DNA from 2 places in the Streptomyces sp. NPDC059989 genome. Region 2 is predicted to be linked to the other one. Evidence: predicted binding sites of a transcription regulator. Region 2 holds the regulator's gene; the other holds the start of a gene.

Region 1 (3,171 bases), on a different contig from region 2:
TACGAGGACCAGGTCCACCCCGCCCTCGGGCGCGGGCAGCCGGCCGCCGGGCGGCGGGATCCGGCCTTCGGTCTGGGCGGCGGCCTTGCGGGCGGCGAGTTCGGTGCGGCCCGTGGTGTTGTCCAGCAGGTTGCCCCGCAGGAGGGTGTGGAGCCACAGCCCGCCGGTGGCCAGGACTGCGGCCATCGCGAGGGCGGCGGCCACCGCCGCACGCGCGCGGACCGTACTAGCCACCGTCGGGGGCCATCCGGTAGCCGGTGCCGTGGACGGTGCGGATCGAGCGGCGGCCGAACGGCGCGTCGATCTTCTTGCGCAGCGAGGAGACGTACACCTCGACGATGTTCGGGTCGATGCCGTACGGGGTGTCCCAGACCTCGTCGAGGATGTCCTGTTTGGCGACGGCCCGGCCGGGCTGCTCCATCAGGCAGGCCAGTACGCCCAGTTCGCGGGCGGTGAGCTCGATGTCGTGGGCGCCGCGGCGGCAGCGGCGGCCCTGTGGGTCGAGGAGGAGGTCGCCGGCCTGGAGGGTGGTGCGGTCGGGGGCGCCGGCGCGGCGGGCGAGCGCCCGGATGCGGGCGGCGAGGACCACGAAGGAGAAGGGCTTGGTGAGGTAGTCATCGGCGCCGGCGTCCAGGCCCTCGGCTTCGTCGTCGTCGCCGTCGCGGGCGGTGAGCATCAGCACCGGGGTGGTGTCGCCGTGGGCGCGCATGCGGGTGCAGATCTCGTGGCCGCTCAGCCCGGGGAGCATCAGGTCGAGGAGGACCACGTCGTACGGGCCGCCGGCGAGGGCGAGGTCCAGGCCGCGGTGGCCGTCGTGCGCGACCTCGACCAGGTGCCCGTCGGCGGACAGGCCGCGCCGCAGGGACCCGGCGAGGCCTTCTTCGTCTTCGACCACGAGGATGCGCACCGCTCAAGCGTCACATATCGGGTGATGCGCCCTGTCTCGGGCCTCCCTCCGGCCGGTGTCCCGACCCGGTGGCGCCCCGCCCGGGTACCCGTACCTACCCGTACCTACCCGTACCTACCCGTACCTACCCGGCTTGTCCGGCGAGGCTCCGGCGCCGGGCGAGGGCGTTCCGGGAGGCCGAGCCGACGGCCCACACGGGAAAGGCGAGGGAGAGCACGCCCACCGCCCCGGGCCCCAGCCAGACGAGGACGCCGGGCTGCACGGCTGTGTCGGCGGACGGCCCGAGGGCGAAGGTGGTCACCGGCCCGACCGGACGGGTGTCGAAAGAAGTGTCGACCTCGACCCGGGGGATCGTGAACGATCCGTCGCCGGCGGCGAAGGAGCCCTCGCACATCCAGTGCCGGTCCCCGTCCGAGTCCCGCTCCTCCGCGCACCGCGTGGCGGTGAAGGCACCCTCCACCCCGGCCACCTGGGCCGCCAGCCGCGGCACGGCGGCCCACAGCATGTAGATCCCGGCCGCGAGGCCGATCACGATCGGGATGCCATGTCGCCACCGCACACCGGAGTTTGTCCTGGTCATGACGGGAAGAGTAGTGAGATCGAACGCCCGTGCGCCGGGGATTTGCCGGTTCGGGGAGCCGGTCCGCGCAACGCCCGTGGCGGAGAATTGGCACTCCGCTTGACCGAGTGCTAATCGCCGGAATAGTGTCGCACTTGGCACTCGCCCCTGGTGAGTGCCAACACAGCGACAGGCAGATCCGGCACCCGCGACGACGGATCGACCTGGTCGCCACCTCAGACAGTTAACCCCGGATCTCCGAAGGGGGAGGTCGGATCGTGACGACCACCAGCTCCAAGGTTGCCATCAAGCCGCTCGAGGACCGCATTGTGGTCCAGCCGCTCGACGCCGAGCAGACCACGGCCTCTGGCCTGGTCATCCCGGACACCGCGAAGGAGAAGCCCCAGGAGGGCGTCGTCCTCGCCGTGGGCCCGGGTCGCTTCGAGGACGGCCAGCGTCTCCCGCTGGACGTCACCGTCGGCGACGTCGTCCTGTACTCCAAGTACGGCGGCACCGAGGTGAAGTACAACGGCGAGGAGTACCTCGTCCTCTCGGCTCGCGACGTGCTCGCGATCGTCGAGAAGTAATTCACTTCTCAAGTTTTGCTTTGAGCTACGCCCCTGGTCACCCCTGCTGATGCCGGGCGGCGAGGGGCGTAGTTCGTTCTAGCTAGGCGGTCGCGGTGAGCGGCCGGGGATCGCAACGAGAGGGCTGAACCGCTCCCATGCCGAAGATTCTTAAGTTTGACGAGGACGCCCGTCGCGCCCTCGAGCGCGGCGTCAACAAGCTTGCCGACACGGTCAAGGTGACGATCGGCCCCAAGGGCCGCAACGTCGTCATCGACAAGAAGTTCGGTGCGCCCACCATCACCAACGACGGTGTCACCATCGCCCGCGAGGTCGAGCTGGACGACCCGTACGAGAACCTGGGCGCCCAGCTCGTGAAGGAGGTGGCGACCAAGACCAACGACATCGCGGGTGACGGCACCACCACCGCCACCGTGCTGGCGCAGGCGCTGGTCCGCGAGGGTCTGCGCAACGTCGCCGCGGGCGCTTCCCCGGCCGCCCTGAAGAAGGGCATCGACGCCGCGGTCAAGGCCGTGTCCGAGGAGCTCCTCGCGACCGCCCGTCCGATCGAGGACAAGTCCGACATCGCCGCCGTGGCCGCGCTCTCCGCGCAGGACTCGCAGGTCGGCGAGCTCATCGCCGAGGCGATGGACAAGGTCGGCAAGGACGGTGTCATCACCGTCGAGGAGTCCAACGCCTTCGGCCTGGAGCTGGAGTTCACCGAGGGCATGGCCTTCGACAAGGGCTACCTCTCCCCGTACATGGTCTCCGACCAGGAGCGTATGGAGGCCGTCCTCGACGACCCGTACATCCTGATCAACCAGGGCAAGATCTCCTCCATCCAGGACCTCCTGCCGCTGCTGGAAAAGGTCATCCAGGCCGGCGCCTCGAAGCCGCTGCTGATCATCGCCGAGGACGTCGAGGGCGAGGCGCTCTCCACCCTCGTCGTCAACAAGATCCGCGGCACCTTCAACGCGGTCGCCGTCAAGGCCCCCGGCTTCGGTGACCGCCGCAAGGCGATGCTGCAGGACATGGCCACCCTCACCGGTGCCACCGTCATCGCCGAGGAGGTCGGCCTCAAGCTCGACCAGGCCGGTCTGGACGTGCTGGGCACCGCCCGCCGCGTCACGATCTCCAAG
Region 2 (3,171 bases):
TGCGCCGAGCCCGGCCGGGGGCATCCCCCGGCCGGGCTCGGCGCATCGGATCACGGGCCGGTCAGCGGCCGTTGAACGCGTCCTTCAGCCGGCTGAACAGACCCTGCTGCCCGGGCGCGAACTGGCCCATCGGCCGCTCCTCGCCGCGCAGCTTCGCCAGCTGGCGCAGCAGTTCCTCCTGCTGGGCGTCCAGCTTGCCCGGGGTGGTGACCTCGACGTGGACGATCAGGTCGCCGCGCCCGCCGCCGCGCAGGTGCGTGACGCCGCGCCCGTGCAGCGGGATCGACTGCCCCGACCCGGTGCCGGGCCGGATGTCGATCTCCTCCATGCCGTCCAGCGTCTCCAGCGGGCACTTGGTGCCCAGGGCCGCGGCCGTCATGGGGATGGTCACCGTGCAGTGCAGGTCGTCCCCGCGCCGCTGGAAGGTCGGGTGGGGCAGCTCGTGGATCTCCACGTACAGGTCGCCGGCGGGGCCGCCGCCGGGGCCGACCTCGCCCTCGCCCGCGAGCTGGATCCGGGTGCCGTTCTCCACGCCGGCCGGGATCTTGACCGTGAGGCTGCGGCGGGAGCGGACCCGGCCGTCGCCCGCGCACTCGGGGCACGGGGTCGGGACCACGGTGCCGAAGCCCTGGCACTGCGGGCAGGGGCGCGAGGTCATGACCTGGCCCAGGAAGGACCGGGTGACCTGCGAGACCTCACCGCGGCCGCGGCACATGTCACAGGTCTGCGCGGAGGTGCCGGGTGCGGCGCCCTCGCCGGAGCAGGTGGTGCAGACGACGGCCGTGTCGACCTGGATGTCCTTGGTGGTCCCGAAGGCCGCCTCGTCCAGCTCCAGGTCCAGGCGGATCATGGCGTCCTGGCCGCGCCGGGTCCGCGAGCGCGGGCCGCGCTGCGAGGCCTGGCCGAAGAAGGCGTCCATGATGTCGGAGAAGTTGCCGAAGCCGCCCGCCCCGAAGCCGCCGGCTCCGCCGCCGCCCGAGGAGGACAGCGGGTCGCCGCCGAGGTCGTAGACCTGCTTCTTCTGCGGGTCCGAGAGGACCTCGTAGGCGGCGTTGATCTCCTTGAAACGCTCTTGCGTCTTGGGATCGGGGTTCACGTCCGGGTGCAGCTCGCGCGCGAGCCGCCGGAAGGCCTTCTTGATCTCGTCCTGCGATGCGTCGCGGCGCACGCCGAGAACGGCGTAATAGTCCGTGGCCACTTACGACTCCGCCAGGATCTGTCCGACGTAACGTGCCACTGCGCGTACCGCTCCCATCGTTCCGGGGTAGTCCATGCGGGTCGGTCCGACCACGCCGAGCTTGGCGACTGTTTCGCCGCCCGAACCGTAACCGACCGAGACGACGGACGTGGAGTTCAGTCCTTCGTAGGCATTCTCATGCCCGATCCGTACGGCCATTCCCGACTCGTTGGCCTCGCCCAGCAGCTTGAGGAGCACGACCTGCTCCTCCAGCGCCTCGAGCACCGGCCTGATCGTCAGGGGAAAATCGTGTCCGAAGCGCGTGAGATTGGCGGTGCCGCCGATCATCAGCCGCTCTTCGGCTTCCTCGACCAGGGTTTCGAGGAGCGTCGCGAGCACGGTGGAGACGGTGCCGCGGTCCTCGGCCTCGAAGGATTCGGGGAGGTCCTGGACGAGCGGGGGGACATCGGTGAAACGGCGGCCGACGACCCGGCTGTTGAGCCGGGCCCGCAGATCCGCGAGCGAGGTCTCGCCGAAGGGCGCCTGGCAGTCGATCAGCCGCTGCTCGACGCGGCCGGTGTCCGTGATCAGGACGAGCATCAGCCGGGCCGGGGCCAGCGACAGCAGCTCGACGTGGCGCACGGTGGAGCGCGTCAGCGAGGGGTACTGGACGACCGCGACCTGCCGGGTGAGCTGCGCGAGCAGCCGCACCGTGCGGCCGACGACGTCGTCGAGGTCGACGGCGCCGTCGAGGAAGTTCTGGATGGCCCGGCGCTCGGGCGACGACAGCGGTTTGACCCCCGCCAGCTTGTCGACGAAGAGGCGGTAGCCCTTGTCGGTGGGGATCCGGCCGGCGCTGGTGTGGGGCTGGGCGATGTAGCCCTCTTCCTCCAGCACGGCCATGTCGTTGCGCACGGTGGCAGGCGAGACGCCGAGGCGGTGCCGCTCGGTGAGCGCCTTGGAGCCGACCGGCTCCTCCGTCCCGACGTAGTCCTGGACGATGGCGCGCAGCACTTCGAGTCTGCGTTCGCTGAGCATCGCGCACACCTCCAGCTCTGGTCCGTTGCCGTGTTCGTTGGCGTTCGTTGGCGTTCGTTGCTTGTCGACTGGCACTCTGATCGTTCGAGTGCCAGAGATCCCCCGCTCAGTGTACGGCCGGGTAGTAAGACCCTGGCAAGGGAGGCCCGCCAGGGTAGCGTCGCGGCATGGACGTGCGTTGGGAAGAGGCGGGCTGGGAACGGCTGACCGGACGGACCGGCCGGAGGCGGCTTCCGGTGTGGGATTGCACCGTGGGGCTGGTGGTGGGCGACGATTCGGCGCTCGTGATCGACCCCGGGTCCTGCCTGCGGGAGGGCGCCGCGGTGCGGGCCGAGGCGGAGCGGCTGACGGGTCGGCACGTGACCCATATCGCATTCACGCACGGCCATTTCGATCACGTCCTGGGCGGGGCCGCCTTCTCGGGGGCGGAGTTCTACGGAGCGGTCGGGCTGGACGCCCTGCTGTCGACGGGCCGCGAGGAGCTGCGCGGGGACGCGGTGCGCCACGGCCTGGCGGAGGCGGAGGCGGCCGAAGCGGTGGACCTGCTGGTGCCGCCGAAGCACCTGGTGTCGGGCGAGTGGACGCTGGACCTGGGCGGGGTGCAGGTGCTGTTGGCGAACGTGGGGCCGGGGCACACCGGGCACGACCTGGCCGTCTTCGTGCCGGGCGAGCGCGAGGCGGTGTTCTGCGGGGACCTGGTGGAGGAGTCGGGTGAGCCGCAGGCGGGCTCGGACGCCGTGCCGCGGCAGTGGCCGGCCGCCCTGGACCGGCTGCTGTCGCTGGGCGGGGAGGACGCGCTGTACGTGCCGGGTCACGGAGCGGTGGTCGACGCGGGCTTCGTGCGTGCGCAACGCGCCACACTGGCGGCCCGTTTCGGCGTGTCGGAGGCGTGACGGCCGCGGCTCTCCTAGTGTCGGCCGGATGCGCGAGTACTCCCCCGACCTGACCCCGCAGTG

Evidence for each region. The regulator HrcA, encoded in region 2, represses chaperone genes, less so after heat shock. The targets are predictions, from matches to a motif close to TTNGCACTCNGNNNNNCNGAGTGCNAA.
Region 1: the regulator HrcA is predicted to act here: its motif matches at 1,575-1,601, upstream of groES (co-chaperone GroES).

Annotation. Positions count from the first base shown of each region.
Region 1 is NZ_JBHWUO010000015.1:81,155-84,325, reverse strand. It holds gene ACFWBN_RS15870 (sensor histidine kinase) at 1-234, opposite strand, end outside; gene ACFWBN_RS15865 (response regulator transcription factor) at 227-907, opposite strand; gene ACFWBN_RS15860 (hypothetical protein) at 1,032-1,487, opposite strand; gene groES (co-chaperone GroES) at 1,745-2,053, shown strand; gene groL (chaperonin GroEL) at 2,191-3,171, shown strand, end outside.
Region 2 is NZ_JBHWUO010000020.1:105,899-109,069, forward strand. It holds gene dnaJ (molecular chaperone DnaJ) at 62-1,198, opposite strand; gene hrcA (heat-inducible transcriptional repressor HrcA) at 1,199-2,215, opposite strand; gene ACFWBN_RS19885 (MBL fold metallo-hydrolase) at 2,383-3,108, shown strand; gene ACFWBN_RS19890 (DUF3097 domain-containing protein) at 3,137-3,171, shown strand, end outside.